Regions from separate parts of the Paenibacillus sp. DP01 genome, predicted to be linked through region 2. Evidence: predicted binding sites of a transcription regulator. Region 2 holds the regulator's gene; the other holds the start of a gene.

Region 1 (10,348 bases), 2.0 Mb from region 2:
ATCGTGAAGGTGTGCCTGTGGGACGCTTTGAGCCCAAGGAGTCACCGGAAGCGATGAAAACGGCCATTGAGCAGTTATTATAATAGCTTCGTGTAATTCCAAAGTATATGTGTAAACAAGGTCTGATTTCCGCTTGTCTTAGGGGAAACGGACCTTTTTTTATTCCCTACATACGCATTTGCCTAAAGATTGACGTATCGTGTGAAAGTCTGTTCCAGGAGCATAATCAAGAGGCAGGTAGGGAAAACTGAATGGAGCAAAAAAAGATTTCAGCAAACGGCTGAGTTCAGATATCCTTGCCTTTTAAAATGTGGACAAATTGTGAATATCATAAAAAGCTATTGTAATGTGAAAAATATCACACTATAATAAGCGCATGAAGTGAAATAAATCACAAGAAGTAATGAGTTATCTAAGTGAAAGTATTCACAATTATTATACATTTTATGCCCACACACCAAGGAGGAATTCAACATGAAAGTAGCAGTTATCGGATGTACACACGCAGGTACGGCAGCCATAGTCAACACAGCTAAATGTTATCCAGATGCCGAAATTACGGTCTATGAGCGTAATGACAATATTTCATTTTTATCTTGTGGTATTGCACTGTATGTAGGTGGTGTCGTCAAAGATCCGCACGGATTGTTTTATTCGTCCCCAGATCAACTGGCTGATATGGGTGTAGTGACCAAGATGCTTCATGAGGTAACGAGTGTAGATACAGCGGGCAAGACGCTGCATGCACGTAATCTCCAAACCGGTGAGGAATTTACGGATACATTTGATAAATTGATTGTGACTACTGGATCGTGGCCAATTATTCCGAAGCTGGAAGGCATTGAACTGGATCATATTTTGCTCTGCAAAAACTATAATCATTCGAATGAAATCATTGAGAAAGCCCAACATGTAAAGAACATTACTGTCGTGGGAGCTGGATACATTGGTGTTGAGCTGGTAGAAGCTTTTCAAATGAACGGTAAGAACGTAACGCTGATCGACAGTGCCGATCGTATATTGAATAAGTATTTAGACCATGAGTATACAGACCGGATTGAGAATTCCCTGAGAGAACATGGCATTAAGCTGGTACTTGGCGAGACAGTAAGTCGTTTTGAGGGGACTAACGGTAAAGTAAGTAAGGTCGTGACCTCCAAAGGAGAATATGAAACAGAGCTTGTTATACTCTGTATCGGTTTCCGACCTCAAACGGATCTGCTCAAAGGTCAGGTAGATATGTTGCCTAACGGTGCGATCATTGTGGACAATTATATGCAAAGTAGCTGCCCAGACGTGTTTGCTGCAGGCGACAGTTGTGCAATTCGTTATAATCCAACCGGCAAAACAGCTTATATCCCATTGGCGACCAATGCGGTTCGTATGGGTACGCTGGTGGCACGTAATCTGGTACAACCTACCATTGCCTACATGGGAACACAAGGAACCTCGGGTATCAAAATTTACGAAGACAATATTGCAGGAACAGGAATGACGGAAGCCGCAGCAATGGACGAGGGGATGACTGTAGAAGCTGTAACCATTGAGGACAGCTACCGTCCTGAGTTTATGCCAACTTCTGAAAAGGTGTTGCTGAAGGTTGTATATGAGCAGGAGACACGGAGAATTGTTGGGGCACAAATTATGTCGAAGGTTGATTTGACGCAATCCATTAACACCCTGTCTGTAGCCATTCAAAATCATATGACCATTGATCAGTTGGCCTTTGTCGATTTCTTCTTCCAGCCGCACTATAACAAGCCTTGGAATTTCCTGAACGCGGCAGGTTTGCAGGCATTGCCTACAATATCCGAACGGAATCCAGTTACTGTATAATCCGATTTGTCTGTGACATTGTTCATAAGTTTGTCAACAATCTGAAAGCGTACGATGAATCCTTATAGTACAATATAGAGAGCATAAGGATTAGGGGGAGAAGTAGATAATGGGTTTGTTTTATATCCTTTTTCTTGTAGTTGTTGCAGCCATCGGTCTGGGCGGAGTACTTTGGTTCTTGAAAGCCGTTGAAAAGGAAGAATATAATTAAATGTAAAGCGCATAGCAGCGCAGTAGCAGTAGATGTAATAAAATAGAAAGACAGTCCTTTTTCGAGGGCTGTTTTTTTTATAGCTGAGAAAGTGATTTTTTTCACAAACAAAATCACTGATTTTAAATAAAATATGAAAGAAGAATATTTTGTTTAAAAGATATTAAAGGAGCGGGGGCAGATGGCAAGCTATAAACCGGGGCAAATTGCCGAAAAGACGGTGGAAACAGGAGTGGCCAAGGCGAACAACCCGTGGACTGTGGCGGTGGTATTGGGATTTTTGGCAGGTGCATTTATTGCACTCGGGTTTTTGCTGGATATACGCGTTATTGCAAGTGCACCTAAAGAATGGGGAAGCATTGCTACCTTTATTGGAGCTGCGGTGTTCCCTGTAGGTCTGGTGTTAGTTTTGATAGCTGGTGGGGAATTGCTGACCGGCAATATGATGGCAGTCCCTTTGGCGAGATGGGCAGGACGAATTAAGACAGGAGCCATGCTTCGTAATTTGGCAATTATTACGCTCAGTAATTTTGCAGGTGCATTATTTGTTGCGTTTTTCTTTGGGCATGTTCTAGGCTTGACCGAAACGGGTCCTTACCTGGATAAAGTGGTGGATATGGCAGGACATAAGCTGCATGAAAGCTTTTTGCAGTCTTTTATATCAGGTATAGGATGTAACTGGCTCGTAGCACTGGCTGTGTGGATGGCATATAGCACAGACTCTATCGGCGGCAAAATTATGGGAATTTGGTTCCCGACCATGGCCTTTGTTGCTATTGGATTCCAGCACGTTGTTGCCAATATGTTCCTCATTCCGGCGGCTATATTTGCAGGTCATTTTTCGTGGGCAGAGTATGTTATGAATTTCATTCCGGTCTGGTTGGGGAATCTGGTAGGAGGCAGTCTGTTTGTGGCTGGAGCCTACTGGCTGGCCTATCTGAAAAAAACTCAAGCCAACACACATTCCGTGAATGAATCTCAAACTACTTCTTCAGTTACATCCAAGCCGTTGAGTGATCATGCATAATCACGTTACTTTATGAAGCAATAAACAAAGCAAATCCGCCATGACAGGCCCGGGGGAACGAAACCTGTCATGGCGGATTTTTTTGGGAGTGGTCCATGATTTGGCATGGAGGATGAGTGTGCTCTCGTCCATAATGCCTTGATCTCTTTTACCCTGGGTATGTAATGATGAAACAGAATGATAAAAAAATAATTATACTTTTTAAAATCCGTTTTGCTCTATGCAGCAGACGGATTTTTTTATATTTTGGAGAGCTACTGTGTGGTAAAATCCTTCTCTTGCCATAGGCCAAAGCTGTAGATATGATAAGAACAGTGTAATTTTTGGAAACGGTAACGGAAAGGAGCATTTAACCATGGATCATAGCAATAGCGCGCCTCTTGAGGCCACACTTCAACAAAATCTACAAAGAGGACAGCGGATGACGGAGCAGCAGAATGGTATTTTTCCGGCTGTATGCCCGTTGGATTGCCCGGATACGTGTGGGCTCCTGCTTCACAAGGAAGATGGAAAGATAGCCAAGGTGACTGGTAATCCGGATCATCCCATTACGAAAGGGGCTATATGCAACAAAGTCCGCAATATGACCGAGCGTGTATATGATCCGGATCGGGTGCTTTATCCGTTGAAGCGTGTAGGTGCCAAAGGGGAAGGGAAATTTGAACGAATTAGCTGGGAAGAAGCGGTCGATACCATTACAGGTCGGTTCAAGGAGCTGATACGTACGGATGGGCCGGAATCCATACTCCCCTACAGCTTTTATGGCAATATGGGCGTATTGAGTGTGGATGGAATGGATCGTCGCTTTTTCAATGCACTAGGTTCAAGCCAGCTGGATCAGACGATTTGTAGCGTGGCTGGGAATGAAGGCTGGGCATCCGTTATGGGGTTTAAGGGCGGCACGAGCCCGGAGGATACAGAAGATGCAGATCTCATTATTGTATGGGGTGGAAATGTCATCAGCACCAACATGCATCAGGTCGTATTGGCTGAGAAAGCACGTAAAAAAGGTGCTAAGGTGGTCGTAATTGATGTTCATCGCAACCGGACGGCGCAATGGGCGGATTGGTTCATTCCATTATATCCGGGTACGGATACGGCGCTTGCGCTGGGGGTTATGCATGTACTGTTTGATCAGGGACTGACAGACGACGAATTTTTACATCACTATACTATAGGTCACGAGGAACTGCGCGAGCATGTTAAGACCTATACACCAGAGCGAGTTTCGCGGATTACCGGCGTGCCGAAAGAGGATATTATCCGTCTGGCGGAAATGTACGGAAAGGCGCGAGCGGCCTATATCAATATTGGAAATGGGCTTCAGCATCATGATAATGGCGGTATGAACGTACGCGCAGTTACATGCTTGCCTGCACTCACTGGACAATGGTTGAAGCACGGCGGAGGAGCGTCGCGCTCCAATGGCGCTTATGCCAAGATTAACAGCGCCCATCTGGAGCGTCCTGATCTGCGACAGAACCCGGATGCCCGGGTGATCAACATGAACCGGATTGGAGAGGCGCTGCTACAAAAGGAACAGCCGATTAAGGCGTTATTCGTATATTGTAGTAATCCAGTAGTTGTAGCACCCGATTCGCAACGGGTAACGGAGGGATTTGAACGAGAGGATCTGTTTACGGTTGTTCATGACCTGTTCCTTACCGATACGGCCTGCTATGCAGATATTGTGCTGCCTGCTGCGTCTTCTTTTGAAGGAACAGATCTATACAAATCGTACTGGCACCACTATATCCAGATGCAGAAGCCTGTTATTGATCCGCTAGGGGAAAGCAAAAGCAATTATGAGCTATTTAGCCTGCTCGGACAGGCAATGGGCTTTGATGAAGCTGTCTTTACGGAAAGTGAAGAGGATATGATCGCAGGAGCGCTTGATAATCCAACGAACCCTTATCTCAATGGTGTAACCTTGGATGCCTTAATAAAGTCGCCTTTTGTAAAGCTCGATATGACGCCAAAGGCTACTTATTTGGAGCGTTTAACTACGCCTTCAGGCAAGATCGAGTTGTATTCGGAAAAGATGAAACAAGCAGGTCTGCCTGCATTGCCCTCCTATGTACCGCTGGTCGAAGGGTATGACGGAGAGCATCGGCCGCAAGCGGATGATCGTTTTCCATTGATGTTTGTTTCACCGCCAAACCATAATTTTTTGAATTCTACATTTGCTAATTTGCCCAAACATCAGCGCTTGGAACGGGAGCCCTTGCTGCAAATTCACCCGGAGGATGCTCAGGCAAGAGACATCGCAGATGGTGATCTGGTTACCGTCTGGAATGACAGGGGAATGTATGAATTGAAAGCCAAGGTCACCGATCTGATGCTGCCCGGCACGGTGATTAGCCAAGGATTATGGTGGAAAGGCAAAGGACGCAGACAGCGCGCCAATGCGTTAACCTCTGACCGGCTGTCGGATATGGGGCAGGGGGCTACTTTTTTCTCAACGGTGGTGAATGTGAAGCGCCAATGAGAAACTGCCTTTCATGGCGCCAGGTGCAAAAGGAGAAGTAAAACATATGAAATGGTTGGAGTCTTATCCGAAAGAAGTAAAAGTATTTCTCATTGCCAGCCTGATTAATTCCGCCGGAAGTTCCCTCATGTGGCCGCTCGTTAGCATGTATGTATTTGACGAACTGAACCGTAGTATGGAAGATGCGGGGATTGCAATTTTAGTGCAGTCTTTAGGCGGAATTTTTGGTCAAGTGCTGGGCGGAGCCCTTTATCATCGTATTGGAGCCAAGCAACTGATTGTCGGCTCACTGGCCATGAATGCGTTGGGACTTCTCTCGCTTCCATTTACCAGTGGTCATTGGGTAGCTTTTGTCATCATGATGGGCATTATCGGCTTTTTTAATGTAGTATCCGTGCCTGCGATTCAGGCTTTTGTAGGTTTTCGTTTTGCTGACCGACGTGGAGAGCTGTTTAATATCATTTATGTCGCGAACAATATTGGGGTGGCACTCGGAACGGGACTGAGCGGCGTTCTGGCCGACCTTTCCTATCAGCTCAGCTTTGTGATGAACGGGGTGACTTCTGCGGTATTTGCTGGATTCTTCTGGTCTTATCTAAGCAGGGTAGATCGGGAAGAGGGAGAAGTCCAGCTCAGCAAGTCTGTGATGAAAAAAGAAGAAATACCCGCTCGGTTGCTGTTTCGTGATACCAGGCTGTATCTCTTTGTGGGGTTAGGCTCGCTTTTTTTATGGTTCGGCAATTCGATCTGGAATACGGGAGTCTCTCCCCATATTATTGAACAGGGCTTGCCTAAAACGATGTATGGATTATTATGGACGTTGAATGGTATTCTCATTTTTGCCGCACAACCTATTATTTTCTGGATCAAACGGCTGTACGCTCATCACGCTTCTGCGCAAATGACATGGGCTGGAGGATTTTATTTGGCAGCTTATATTGTCATACTGGGCACACAGAACTATACTGGGATGATATTCGCTATGGTACTGGCGACTCTGGGAGAAATGCTGATTGCACCTGCGGTTCCAGCATTCCTGTCTGATCATGGAGGTCGGGGCGCCCCCTTTTACATTGGACTTGTGGGGGGCATTGGTGCAGCCGGACGGGTGATGGGACCTTATTTTATGGGAAAGTTGTATGATGGCGGTGGGTTACCTCCTACACTTTGGCTGGCAGCGGGCGTAGCGGTGTTGTCGATTCTATTTTTCGTCCTGCATAGCTGGTTGAATCGTTACCGTCACAATATGGGTGATTTTGACACTTCTTCCAAGGCGGACGTTCCCAGTCCTTAAGTCCTAATAAAAGTTCAGTAATGAGCTGCGATTATGGTACAATAAGTGACGAATGGTTGCAGTTATTGCTTCAGGAAAGCCTTCACAGGAAGGATTGAAAGGAATTGTTTACAAGTCAACCCTTGACGATACGTCATTCGGAGATGAAGGATGCTCCTGATCTGATTGCGCTGGATGAATTGGTATGGAATGAACGCACGGCTCCTGCTTCGCTGTCATGGAAGTCGCGCGGAGAGTTTCTGCGCAATACGCCTCCAGGCTCTCAACTGGTTGCCATCGAACAGGAAGTGCTCTGCGGGTATATTGGATTTCGTCCTCCAACGCTGTTGGCTAGTAATTGTCATGTGCTCGAAATAAATATAGCTGTGCGTCCAGACTATCATCGCAAAGGTATTGGGACGGCGCTCATGAACTCCATGAAGGAGATTGCAGCTGCGGAGGGCATCCGCAAGTTAAGTTTGCGTGTACTGTCCTGTAACACGGAAGCCCTTATGTTTTATGAAAAATGCGGTTTTGCAATTGAAGGGCGGCTGCATGAGGAGTTTTATATCGCAGGCCAATTTGTGGATGATGTTCTAATGGCCTATTTCTTAAAATAGACCGGATGATACAGACAGGCAGCAACATTCGGTTGTGATGTCCAGTTCATAATCAACAACGCCGCAGACCTGATCAGGCCTGCGGCGTTGTTGTGCAGTACAAGGCTATCGAAGTTGCTTCCATTCATTCTGGAGCATACCATACACTGCGTGGTTCATATAGCCATCTGGCAGCAACTCTGCTTCGCGTACAATGCCTTCGAGCACAAAGCCCAGGCGTTCTGGAATACCGCGGCTGCGGCGGTTTGTCGTTGCACAACGGATTTCGACCCGATGCAAGTCCAACTCCATCAACGCATATTCGACGAATACGCGGCAGGCACTGGTCATGAGACCCTGTCCTTCGTAACCGTGCCCAAGCCAGTATCCGATGCTAACCGAACGGTGAGCCCAATTGATCTCATGGTAGCTGATGATGCCAGCAAGCTCGTTGTCTATCCAAATTCCAGCGGTCAGGCTACCGTTCTCTGCGGCTTGTTTCAAGGCGCCTTGCACGAACTGCTCTGTATGGCTGATTTCCGTGGTGGAGTCTACCCATGGAAGCCATTGACGCAGACGGTCACGGGACATTTCGATCAGCTCAAACAGAGGCTGCACATGCTCCTTGGTGAGCGGCCGAAGGACTGTGCGTTCGTCCAACGCATATGTAAACATGATTAATCCCCTCTTTCACTCGGAAAATCGCTAAACCAGCCAGTCTAGCATTTAATCCCATGCTACCTTATTCTGCGAGAGTCGTCAAAAGGGAGAGGAAGCTTCAAATTTTATAGGTCCCACCCGGAACTGCCCCTGCTCGTATACATATTTCAGATCCAAATCCCCTACAAATTCGCTTGGCGATACGCTACCGGATACCGTGGCATGGAGTGGGAATTGTTCGGCGTTATACATTACAACAGAGCTAAAATCGAGATGCTTTGTAAACTGGGCTGGATCATCGTAAAATACAGACGCTTTGGGGTCTATCGTGTGTGTAGTACCATCAATCATAACCGCGATATGCACCTGGCGGTTGTGGTCACGCAGCTCCACGGAGCTATGTACTCGCTGGGATACAGCATTTTCCGCTGATTCAACGGCATATTCCTCCATTGTCTGTACGTTAACAATATGCAACTCCTGCAATTCCACACCCGTTCCCGAGGCACGCGTGAGAATAACAACGGCTTCACGGATCCCGTCTTCGTTTACATCTCTGTAAAATAACTGTGGTGCAGTGGAAATATCCGCCGAGCCCGACCACTGGAATGTGCGGTGCTGCTGGCCGATTTCCAGTACGGCTGAATGAAAGAGCCCCTGAGACGGGCTCACGGCATATAAGCGGACAGATGAGTCTTCTGGCGCGCTGGCCAGCGGATGAGATAATGCAGTTTCGGTCACCATGCTTGAAGAAGGATGATCGGTAGTCATAACGGAAGAGGATAGTAGCATAGACAGCAGGATGACGATCAACAGCTTAAACACGGGTGGGTCTCCTTTTCCGGTAAAATAAAAGATATATACACTATAACGAATTTATTTGCCGAAAATGTTAACTCTTTTTCATAACTTGCATCTTTTTTTGCTGAAGAGAGCATCCCGATTTTCATTTTATTGAGTTATGCGGTGTGAAAGGGTATATTTAAGGGAACAGGTTGTATACAGATTATACGGAAGAAAGGTTGATTAGTGTGGAGAAGCCGATTACTCCCCCCAATTTTATTAAAAATGTTATTGAAGAGGATTTACGTACGGGTAAGGTCAAGGAGGTTGTTACACGCTTTCCACCTGAACCCAACGGATATTTGCATATTGGACATGCTAAAGCCATCTGGATCAATTTCTCGTTGGGAGATGAATTCGGAGGACGCACGAACCTGCGTTTTGATGACACCAATCCGGCGAAGGAAGACACGGAATATGTGAACTCCATTCAGGAGGACGTGAAGTGGCTTGGTTATGAATGGGAAGAAAAACATTTTGCTTCCAATTACTTTGAAGAGATGTACAAGCGTGCTATCCTGCTGATTCAAAAGGGGAAAGCCTACGTAGATGACCAAAGTGCGGACCAAATCCGTGAAACGCGCGGAACACTGACAGAACCGGGACAAAACAGCCCCTATCGGGATCGCAGTGTGGAAGACAATCTGAAGCTGTTTGAAGAGATGCGTGCAGGCAAATACCAGAATGGTGAAAAGGTGCTGCGTGCCAAGATTGATATGGCTTCGCCAAACATCAATTTGCGTGACCCAGTTATTTACCGCATTTCACACACGGCCCATCACAATACAGGCGATACCTGGTGCATCTATCCGATGTATTCCTATGCTCATCCGCTGGAAGATGCAATTGAGGGTGTAACGCATTCGCTTTGTTCGCTGGAGTTCGAAGATCAGCGCCCACTGTACGATTGGGTTGTAGCTGAATGCGAGATGGAAAACGTACCTCATCAATACGAATTTGGACGGCTAAATCTAGCTCAAACGGTAACCAGCAAACGTAAGCTCAAGCTCCTGGTTGATGAAAAACACGTAGACGGCTGGGATGACCCGCGGATGCCGACCATTTCCGGTTTGCGTCGTCGTGGCTATACGCCAGAGGCCATTCGCAGCTTCGTATATGAGACAGGCATTTCCAAAGCCTACGGAGTCATTGATTTGCAGGTGCTGGAGCATTTTGCACGTGAGGATTTGAAGCTTAAGGCTCCTCGTACGATGGCAGTTATAGATCCGTTGAAGGTGGTCATTACGAACTATCCTGAAGGACAAGTGGAAATGCTGGAGGCGGAGAACAATACAGAAAATCCGGAGCTTGGAACACGCCAAATTCCATTTTCTCGTGAGATTTATATCGAGCGTGAGGACTTCATGGAGAATCCACCGAGCAAATACTTCCGCTTGTTCCCTGGTAATGA
Region 2 (10,348 bases):
CATGGGAAGTGCCGTGTGCACCGTAACGACGAACCTTATACTTATTGTACAACACTCTCGGTATGGCGTACATATAAGCTTTTTCTGGCATGGTTTGATGGAATGAAGTATCAAATACCACAACTTGCGGTACTTCTGGCATATTCAATTCAGCCGCTTTAATCCCCATCATGGATGCTGGGTTATGCAGTGGAGCCAGGTCGAACAAGCGACGGATTTCACTCTTCGCTTCAGGAGTTACGAGCGCTGACTGCTTGAAAATTTCGCCTCCATGAACCACACGATGGCCCACAGCCTGAATTTCGCTAATGCTGGAGATAACACCATGCTCTGCATCTGTGAGTGCATTCAGTACTTTACGGATGGCAGTAGTATGCTCCAAAATTTCGCTAACTTCAGTGTATTCTTCCTTATTGGTTGGTTTATGCGTCAGAATCGAAGAGTCCATACCGATGCGCTCTACCAATCCTTTTGCCAAAACGGACTCGTCCGTCATATCATACAATTGGTATTTCAGGGAAGAACTCCCTGCGTTGATTACGAGGATTTTCATATCCGGTCACCATCCTTGTCATACTTAAAGAAGCCTTCGCCCGATTTCACGCCCAGATTACCTGCACGTACCATTTTCTTCAGGACGATGGACGGACGGTATTTCAGTTCGCCAAATTCACGGAACATCCGCTCCAGAGCCGCCAAAACGGAATCCAGACCAAAGCGGTCAGCCATTTCCAAAGGACCGTTTTGGAAGTTGTAGCCGATACGCATAGCATCGTCGATATCTTCGGCAGAAGCTACGCCCTCTTGAAGTACATGAGCTGCTTCGTTAATCAGCAGACAGATAATCCGGCTAGTTACAAAGCCAGGAGATTCATAAATCATGACTCCTTTTTTCTCCACGATTTCTTCCACGAACATTTTCGTGTTTTCAAAGGTATCGTCTGAAGTTTTCAAACCACGAATAATTTCTACAAGATCAATACGGGATACTGGATAAATAAAGTGCATACCAATAACACGCTCTGGATACTTGGTCGAGCTGGCAAGCTCGGTCAGGCTCAGCGTGGATGTATTACTTGCAAGGATGATGTTGCTTGGACATACATGATCCAGCTCTTGGAAAACAACTTTCTTCTCATCCAGATTCTCTGTAATGGTTTCAATGACCATATCACAGCTAGCGAGCTCCGCCAGATGGGATACTTTTTCAATACGAGATAAAATCAGTTTTTTCTCTGCTTGGGTAATTGCCCACTTTTCCAGTTGCTTATCTAGACTTGTTTCAATCATATTATAAGCGTAGTCTAGTTTTTCTGGTGTCTGCTCTACTAGCAGCACATCGATTCCTTTGGACGCAAGCATTTCAGAAATACCTTGTCCCATGGTGCCGCCGCCAATGACGCCGATTTTTTTAAATTGCATGGTTCTTAACTCCACCCTTTCCTGGTCACTCTCATATATTGTATCCTTCTTTGTCGAAAAATACATGTTTATGTCCCAATAGATAATAATATCTTAGCACGGACTAAAAGTAAAAAAAAATAACCAGCATAAAAAATTATGCTGGTAATAAAGCATTTTCACTAAATTGACATCTAAATTGATCTCCGGACAGCGTTTCTTCCTTCATCAAGATGTCAAGAGAATTGTCGAACACAGGACGATGCTTTTCCAACAACTCCAAAGTGCGGTTATGCAGGTCATTCATAATCTCGCCATTTTCCCGCATGAGTTCCTCTTTTGTAACCATTTCCATGTTAATAATCCCAAGAGAAGTTAAACCGGAAGTCATCATCGTATGAACGATGTTCAGTGCCTGCTCAAAATCATTACTTGAACCAGTACTTCGACCGCCGTAGTACATTTCTTCTGCTGTAGCACCTGCAAGCGAGATCATAATTTGCTCCTCCAGGTACTGCTTGGTATATAAATAATGCTCTTGCTGTGGGTTGTGACGCACGTAACCGAGCGCTTTCCCACGCGGGCTGAGCGCTACTTGACTTACACTACCAGGACGGACGATTTCAGCCATAATAGCATGTCCCAGCTCGTGAATCGCTACACGTTTTTTCTCTTCGAATGTCGATTCTCGGTCTGTTTTTTCGCCCATCATCACCTTGTCAATCGCCATGGACAGATGACTTTGCGCAATCATTTGCCGATCCTGTCTCATTGCATAGATAGCCGCTTCATTCATGACGCTCTCCAACTGTGCACCGGAAAAACCGTAAGACTCCTCTGCAATTTTGTCCAAATTAGCATCTTCCTGGATCGGTTTGTTTTTGGCATGAATTTTAAGGATATGAAGACGACCCTTTTTATCAGGTAAGTCTACTTGAATATGACGGTCAAAACGTCCTGGACGCGTTAAGGCGCTGTCCAGCATTTCTTTACGGTTTGTTGCCGCAATGAGCAATATCCGTGGCGTATCTGCCGAATAAATGCCATCCATTTCTGTCAGCAACTGATTCAAAGTCTGATCATATTCTCGTTGCTGTCCACCCTCACGCTTACCGCCAATAACATCAATCTCGTCAATAAAAATGATTGCATTTTCTTTCTTTTCCTTGGCTGCACGAGTGCGAGCCTCCCGAAACAACTCACGGACACGACCTGCACCAACACCTACGTACATTTCAACAAATTCACTGCCTGAAGCTGCAACAAACACTGAATTGGTATAGTGTGCAGCTGCTTTCGCCATCAGCGTTTTCCCTGTTCCCGGAGGGCCTGTAAGCAAAACGCCTTTCAATGGACGAATGCCAAACTTGGAAATTTCATCATGACGATTCAAAAAATCCAAGGCTTCACGCAATTCCTGTTTAGCGCTTTCTTGTCCACCAATTTCCTCAAAAGTCAGCTTGTCCGGACCATTTTTTTTACGTTTGCGCTCTTGCCCGGCACCTACGGCCAAGCCGCCACGAGCATGCATGAGCATTAACAAGCCACTGAGCATCACGCCCGCAACAAGAAGAGGGATAATATTCACCCCAATAAAAACGAGAAATATAATGGCCACCGGCACAATACCGATTAATATTTCCTTGATCCATCTAGGCATTAGGCCATACCCCCATTTGCTGAGATTGACGTGGCAAAACGATAAACTTCGTCGCATTGCCTTCGCTGAGTCGGATATAGACATTGTTCGAATCCATATCGGTATCAGCCTTGATACCTGTCTTTTTCTTTTTCATCTGCTCAACTGTAGATGAAATTTGAGTATACTTTTTATTTTCCATCGCTTCGGCTACAGGAAACATAGCCTCAGACCACCATTGATTCAGTGCTGAATTGGAACGATCTGCGATATCCAGCTTAATGGTGCGGCTGCCAATGATGGATTGCCCTTTTTGCTTAACCACATCGACTAATCCGGCCACATCCGCCTGCGGTTTGAGATCTAGTTTCAATACCACCTGATCCTGTTTAATATCTATTTGAGCGCTTGTCACGCCTGGATATTGAGATACCAGTTTTTCCAGAGGACTTTGCATTGTAACCTGCCGGTAAATGAACCATCCTCCAAACATTAACAAGGCTGCCAAAACGGCCGCCACCACAATAGGAACTGCACGCAATTTCAAACAACATCCTCCTCTCAAAATGTAAAACCCAGAAGAAACGGGACGAATGTCAACAAACAACCAAATTGCATGATCTTATAATGATCAGCAACTCATTTATCTATCATTTTTGTCTATCACTTATAAAATATAGTATATCATAACGTAAATCTAATATCGAAGGCAATGTGTGGAGGAGTTGTGATAAGGCAAAAAGATGCTTCTGGCTTTTAGTCCAGCTTTGCGGAGCATTAAGTAAAAAGACGCAAATACGAATTAAATCGTATTTGCGTCTTTTTCTAATACTTTCAATCATTCCAAGCTATATAGACTGAGTATAAAAGTTATTTGGAGTGGCCCCATAGCTGTCAGCCAGCGGAGTGGAACACTTGAATCTGCAGAAGCGAAGCGATCGTAAGATCAAATGGACTACGCAGCGCTCCTAACGCTTCTTGGGTACTCCCAAGCCACCGATCCACACTCTTAACATCGCGCTAGTAATTAGGCAAAGTATACTTTATCCCCGTCGATGCTCCATCTGAGAAACGGTAAAAGGTATAGTTGTGATGGCTTTCATCATCGTAAAACAGTTGCCATACATATTCGCCATTGAACACACTCGGTTGGAGCCTTACAATTTTTGCATTTGGAAGTTGCTGCTGAATTATCGCTGTCATTTTTTGCTCGTCGACTCCGTTTTTCATCAGCTCGGTATGAACACCGCTTGGATCTGCCGCAGGTATGTTAGGTTTCCCCTCCATTTTTTGAAAAGGAACCCATACCATTATATTTTCATTCTGTGCGTTTTTTCCTTGAACTACCCAATATATCTGATCCCACACAGACTTCCATGTCTGAGTCGTGCTAACCAGACCACCTGATTGCTTGGCCTTCATGATAGCGGCATTTTTCTCAGCCACCTGGTCTTGAGTAACATACGAATAATACCAGAAAATGCTGACCAGGATCAGTATTACGGCCAAAATGGCGACCGCTATCCATTTCTTCTTATTTTTCAAACCTGTGCTTCCTCTCTAAGGGGATGTGACACCTAAATTAGCGCGACAGCAGCCCTTCAAAGGCGGCTTGTGCCTCATGTTTGATACGTTCCTCGTCCATCGTCAGGCATTCGCCATTTTTCACAACCTGACGACCGTCTACCCACACATGAGCCACGTCTTTGGCACTTGCAGAGTATACGGCATGAGAAATAAGATCTGTACGCGGCAAGAAATGGGCCTGATCCAGATCTAGCGCGATAAAGTCAGCCTTATTGCCTGCTGCCAGCGCTCCTACCTCTTTTAAACCAATCGACTTTGCACCATACTCTGTTGCCAGACGTAGTGCTTCATTTGCAGGAACTGCCGTTGGGTCGCCAGATACTCCCTTGTGAATGAGTGCCGCCAGACGCATTTCCTCGAACATATCCAGGTTATTATTGCTGGCAGGACCATCTGTTCCGAGTGAAACAGTAACTCCTGCACGCAGCAATTCAGGCACTCTAGCTACACCACTTGCCAGCTTCAAGTTGCTGCCTGGATTATGCGATACCGCCACACCTCGTTCCGCTAACAAAGCTATTTCTTCGTCGTTCAAGTGAACGCCGTGGGCAACAAGTGAAGGACGGGAGAAAAAGCCAAGCTTATCTAAGTGTGCAACTGGACGCAAGCCGTAGTCGCGTACGTTTTGTTCAACTTCGGCGATCGTCTCGGACATGTGCGTATGCAATGGTAAATCGAGATCATGTGCTGCTTGAACAAATTTCTCAATAAACGCAGGCGGGCATGTGTATGGGGCATGAGGAGACATCATTGTTGTGATACGTCCGTCTGCTTTTCCATGCCAGTTACGCGCAAAAGTCACGGCCTCAGCTAGCTTGATCCGCTGTTCTTCTTCTGAACAGAGTCCAATGGCTCCACGCATCAAGCTTGCACGAATGCCCGACTCTTCAGCTACACGAGCCACCTCATCCATATGATCGTACATATCCAGGAAAGTCGTGGTTCCACCTTTCAGCATTTCCAGCACTGACAAAGAAGTTCCCCAGTACACATCCGTAGATGTAAACTTGGCTTCCATAGGCCACATTTTTTCCTGAAGCCACACTTGAAGTGCCAAATCATCTCCATACCCTCGCAGCAGAGACATCGCCGCATGACCATGAGTATTGATCAGACCAGGTAAAAACAATAACCCCTTGCCGTCGATTGCTTCTGTCTCTTCCTCACCCGCAGGCAAAGTCTCGCCAATGTAAGTAATACGGCTATCCTCCACAATCATAAAACCATGGATTACCCCAGCCTCGGGTCCATTCACGGCAAACGAGCCGTTTTTAATCATCCATTTATTCACTGTCATATTGTGCTTCTTCCTTTCCGTCCTCCAGATAATAAGCGAGGCTAAGCAAATCAGTTGTAAAGTCTGTGGCATGTATCCGAATGTTAGCCGGTGCCTTGAGAATGATAGGTGCAAAGTTCAAAATCGCTCCAATTCCACTCTCAATCAGCCTATCAGCTACGTGCTGTGCCTCAAAATCAGGTACAGTAATAATCCCGATTCGTATATTTTTTTCTTTCACAGTCGCTTCCAGTTCATCCATCGGCTGTACGACCAAAGTATTGATTCTGGTCCCAACCTTATCCGGGAACGCATCAAAAACCGCCACAATCTTCATATTGTCTTTTAAATAAGCATTATAGTTCGATAGGGCTTGACCCAGATTACCTGCTCCGACCAATACTACATTAATTTGCTGGTCGATTTTCAGGATATGGCGTATTTTCTCAATTAGATAAGAAACATCGTAACCGATGCCCTTCCGACCAAAATCGCCAAAATAGGCAAGATCTTTACGAATTTGGGCCGGATTCAAATCTAACCTCTGTCCCAGCTCTTGAGAAGAGACCGTAGCCACCTCCCGTTTGTGCAGTGCATTCAGATAACGTAAATATACGGGTAATCTCCGTACGACAGCCTCTGAAATTTTATCTGATTTCATACTTGCTCCCCCTAATTGTAACGGACTTTAAGTGTCCGTCCGTTGTGCCTCTGTCTCCGGGGCGGATTGGAGCCATTCGGCGATGCGGGGCACCATTTGCTCCGATGGCATATGCTCCATTTTTGGTCCCGGTAACGAGTACAAAAAGTGCTTTCCATAATAGGATTCGATCACACGCGTATCGTAAACGATGACGACTCCGTGGTCGCTCGCTGTACGTACCAATCGCCCAAAACCCTGTTTGAAGCGAATAACTGCTTGTGGTACAGACAGCTTCATAAATGGATTCTTCTTCTGCTGCTGGAGCAACTCGCTTTTGGCCTCCAGTAACGGGTGGTTAGGCGGTTGAAACGGCAAGCGAACGATAGCCAGACAAGTCAAAGCTTTCCCTGGAATATCGACGCCTTCCCAGAAGCTACTGGTTCCCAGCAATACAGAAGCTTTCGCTTCCTGAAAACGGCGGGTTAGCTTGCTGCGACTCCCACTGTCCACACCTTGTCCTAACACGGTAATATCGCTGGACGCTAACGCCTCTTTGAGCGGCTCATACACTTGCCGGAGCATCCGATAGGAAGTAAACAGAACGAGCATTCTCCCCCGCGTCGCCTGGGCAGTCGCTCCTAGAGAGCTAACGAGCATCTCTACAAAATGTGCATCTCCTACACTGCCCTTCACACTCGGAAAATCTCGCGGAATGACCAGCAACACCTGATCCCTGTAATTAAAGGGTGATGGGAGCTGTGACGTCATTAATCGTCCTTGATCTGCGGCCTCCTGCAAGCCGAGTTGATCGGTCATGTACTGAAACGATTTATCTACCGATAAAGTAGCAGATGTCAGAATAATACTTCTTTTTTTGTCAAAAAACATTTCTTTCAACTGGCGGCTCACATCGACGGGCACCGCATAAAATTGCAATGATTTACTACGGAATTGTCCACTCGCTTCAAGCCAATATACGGTTGTTTCATCATCGAGTCGTATAAAGAAGCGCAAATTTTCCCTAATCCCCGCCAAATCCTTAAGCAGACCCGTGATATCTGTAATGAGACTATCCGCCGCATAATCGTCATGTTCTTCCTTGACATCCAGCATCAGCTTGTCGCCCTTGCGCAAAATTTCGCTCAATGTTACATAAAGCTGATTTTCCAATGCCGCCGCCTGATCCCACTTTGCAGGCTTGGCTGACGGTTTGAGACGCGAAGAAAATTGCCCCGTTTCACCTGGTGTGGCATCAGTTCGCTCTGGTAACATGCCAAACAGCTTATCGCTTAGTAGGTCCCAAGTTTCCTTAACCTCTAACACAAGTGGGTACAACTGATCAATGACCGAGGCCCATTCCGTCGACTTCTCATGCCCCGACTTTGCCAACTGCTGACGTAACGAAGGCAATTGCCCATTCTTGCTGTCCTTGAACAATCGAGTCAGCGTATGCACGAGTGTGAAATATTTCATATGCATGCCCAGGTGCTTACCAGCTACTTCCTCTAGATGATGTGCCTCATCAATCACCAAGTGTTCATAGCTAGGCAGCAACTGATGACTTGCTTTGACGTCGGTGAACAGCTTGGAGTGATTCGTTATAACCACATCCGCTGTTCCAGCTTCATGACGTGCACGATGATAGTAGCATTTGCGGAACCATGGACAAGAACGACCAAGACAGGACTCGGAATCACTAGCAACCGTTTCCCAAAAATCCCCTCCACGGTTGCTCAGGTTTAGTTCCTCATCATCACCGGTTTCTGTCAGAGTCAGCCAGACAATCATTTGAGCAGCTGTAATCAAGTCTTCCTTTGGTGTCGCGAAGTCTCTTCTGTTTATTTTATGTTCAAACTTACGCAGACACAAATAATGCCCCCGTCCCTTAAAGATGGCAGCCCGGAACGGGAACGGAATCACTTTGGTCAGCATCGGAATATCACGCTCTCGCAATTGCTCCTGCAGATTAATGGTATGCGTGCTTACGGTGACCCTCTGCCCATATTTTACACTGTGATACAGTGACGGAAGCAAATAGCCCAGGGACTTCCCTGTTCCTGTACCCGCCTCAATCAACAAATGCTTATCTTGACTCAGGGCTTGATTTACACCCTCAATCATTTGTATCTGCGCCTCGCGCTCCTCATATTGGCTCAAGGATGAACGCAAATTGTCCCGTACATCATCCATATACTGCTCAAAGGAAACGCCTGACAGTGGATTCGGATCATCTTCTCTGCGTGGAGCAGCCAGTTCAGTCCAATCTTCCACTTTAAGCGCAAGCTGACGAAAAAACTGATGTTTCTCCAAATCCTGAATAGGATCTAGCTCTTTCTCTTCTCGTATGCCGTCAAGAAACCAACCCAGGTCGCTGTCTTCCTCTGCGAACAAATCGCTAAGCCGCTGTATCGTTATCAGAGGCAGTGCTTGAAGCTCACCCAGACACTTTAAAAACACCTCAGCCGTAGCCAACGCGTCGCTGTCTGCTTGATGAGGGCGGTCATGCGCCAGCCCAAACTCTGAGGAAACAAAACCTAACTGATAAGAAGTTAACGATGGAAACATAATTTTCAGAAAATCCATCGTATCCAAAATCCTACCGCTAAAAGGTAAATATCCACACCGGTCCAAAGCGCTTTGCAAAAAATTAAAATCAAACGCCACGTTATGACCGACGAGTACGACATCGTCCAGCATAGGCACGAGCTCCATCATCATTTCTTCGAGTGCAGGTGCATCCTTGACGTCATCGTCTGTAATTCCGGTCAATCCGGTGATAAAAGGTGGAATAGATCTGCCAGGGTTTACATAAGAGCCGTAAACACGGGAAATGCTGTTATCATGATCTATAATTGCAAGTCCGACTTGAATGATGTCATCCGCGGACTGGGTGCCTGTCGTTTCAAAATCCAATACCGCAAATTTCATTCGAGCTTAATCCTTTCTTATGACACATACAATAATAATAACTCTGTATAATAGCATAGCAGAAGATTGCCTGTTTGGAAATTAAGACAGCCAAAAAAGACGATGCACACGCCGCCTAAGGAGGTGGGCATGCATCGTCTTACTCGGTGTCTGACAACTACATCCAGGTCAACATGGAGCTGTCGTAGCGAAGCTTTTCGACACCGGACAAACAGGCTTGCATATTGTGCAGTGGCTCGGGCAACGTTGGATCGAACTGATGCGCGAGAGCAAAATATTTTTGCGCCTCTTTTACGTCAGCCTGCTTTGCCATCAAACAACCCAGCGCATTATAGATGACCGCTTTTAGCCCTGGCTGTTCAGTCAGGTGCAGCACCTTTTGAAACTGGCTTATAGCCTCTGCTGGATCATCCAGTTGAAAATGAGCCATTCCCATATACATGTGACTCTGCCAGCTGTTCGGAAAATGCTGTAGCACCTGCTCAAATTGCTGGATTGCCTCCGGGTACATAAGTAAGCGATAATACCCCTGCCCCCTGTTAAATGCCGGTAGCTCCTTTTCAGGCAGCTCAGCGTCAGACATGTCGGCCTCTGCAGAAAATCCTGCTGCACGCAGGTAAACCATTTTTTCCTCAAAGGCCAGCCACTCATCCATAATTCCGTCACTCATTCTCCGCAGCAGACTCCAGTGCTGTAGCAGCTCCTGTCTGCGGGGGCCCTGGGCTGATGGGTAATGCTTCACGATATCATCTAACATGCTGTTCATTTCTGCGAATACATGCTGGAACATGTGCATCCCGCCCTTACGAAAGATGGATTAATACACTCACATTTTTCGCTTAAAAGACGGGTTTCATCCGCATTCCCATTCATT

Evidence for each region. Region 2 encodes Rex, which represses fermentation and respiration genes when NADH is low (regulators of the CRP and FNR family bind a similar motif). Its sites were predicted from a motif close to TTGTGAAATATTTCACAA; they were not measured.
Region 1: ACH59B_RS23390 (formate/nitrite transporter family protein) is a predicted target of Rex. The motif match lies at 2,137-2,154, and genes of this name have one in related genera.

The regions. Positions count from the first base shown of each region.
Region 1 covers NZ_CP173059.1:5,304,685-5,315,032, reverse strand. The annotation lists gene ACH59B_RS23400 (glutathione peroxidase) at 1-83, shown strand, start outside; gene ACH59B_RS23395 (FAD-dependent oxidoreductase) at 475-1,836, shown strand; gene ACH59B_RS23390 (formate/nitrite transporter family protein) at 2,229-3,074, shown strand; gene ACH59B_RS23385 (molybdopterin-dependent oxidoreductase) at 3,430-5,562, shown strand; gene ACH59B_RS23380 (MFS transporter) at 5,609-6,856, shown strand; gene ACH59B_RS23375 (GNAT family N-acetyltransferase) at 6,961-7,455, shown strand; gene ACH59B_RS23370 (GNAT family N-acetyltransferase) at 7,561-8,109, opposite strand; gene ACH59B_RS23365 (copper amine oxidase) at 8,194-8,919, opposite strand; gene ACH59B_RS23360 (glutamine--tRNA ligase/YqeY domain fusion protein) at 9,126-10,348, shown strand, end outside.
Region 2 covers NZ_CP173059.1:3,308,918-3,319,265, forward strand. The annotation lists gene ACH59B_RS14495 (acetate/propionate family kinase) at 1-553, opposite strand, end outside; gene ACH59B_RS14500 (3-hydroxyacyl-CoA dehydrogenase family protein) at 550-1,422, opposite strand; gene ACH59B_RS14505 (AAA family ATPase) at 1,559-3,061, opposite strand; gene ACH59B_RS14510 (hypothetical protein) at 3,054-3,587, opposite strand; gene ACH59B_RS14515 (DUF5590 domain-containing protein) at 4,061-4,585, opposite strand; gene ACH59B_RS14520 (amidohydrolase) at 4,623-5,924, opposite strand; gene ACH59B_RS14525 (redox-sensing transcriptional repressor Rex) at 5,911-6,564, opposite strand; gene dinG (ATP-dependent DNA helicase DinG) at 6,592-9,474, opposite strand; gene ACH59B_RS14535 (tetratricopeptide repeat protein) at 9,632-10,264, opposite strand; gene panD (aspartate 1-decarboxylase) at 10,347-10,348, opposite strand, start outside.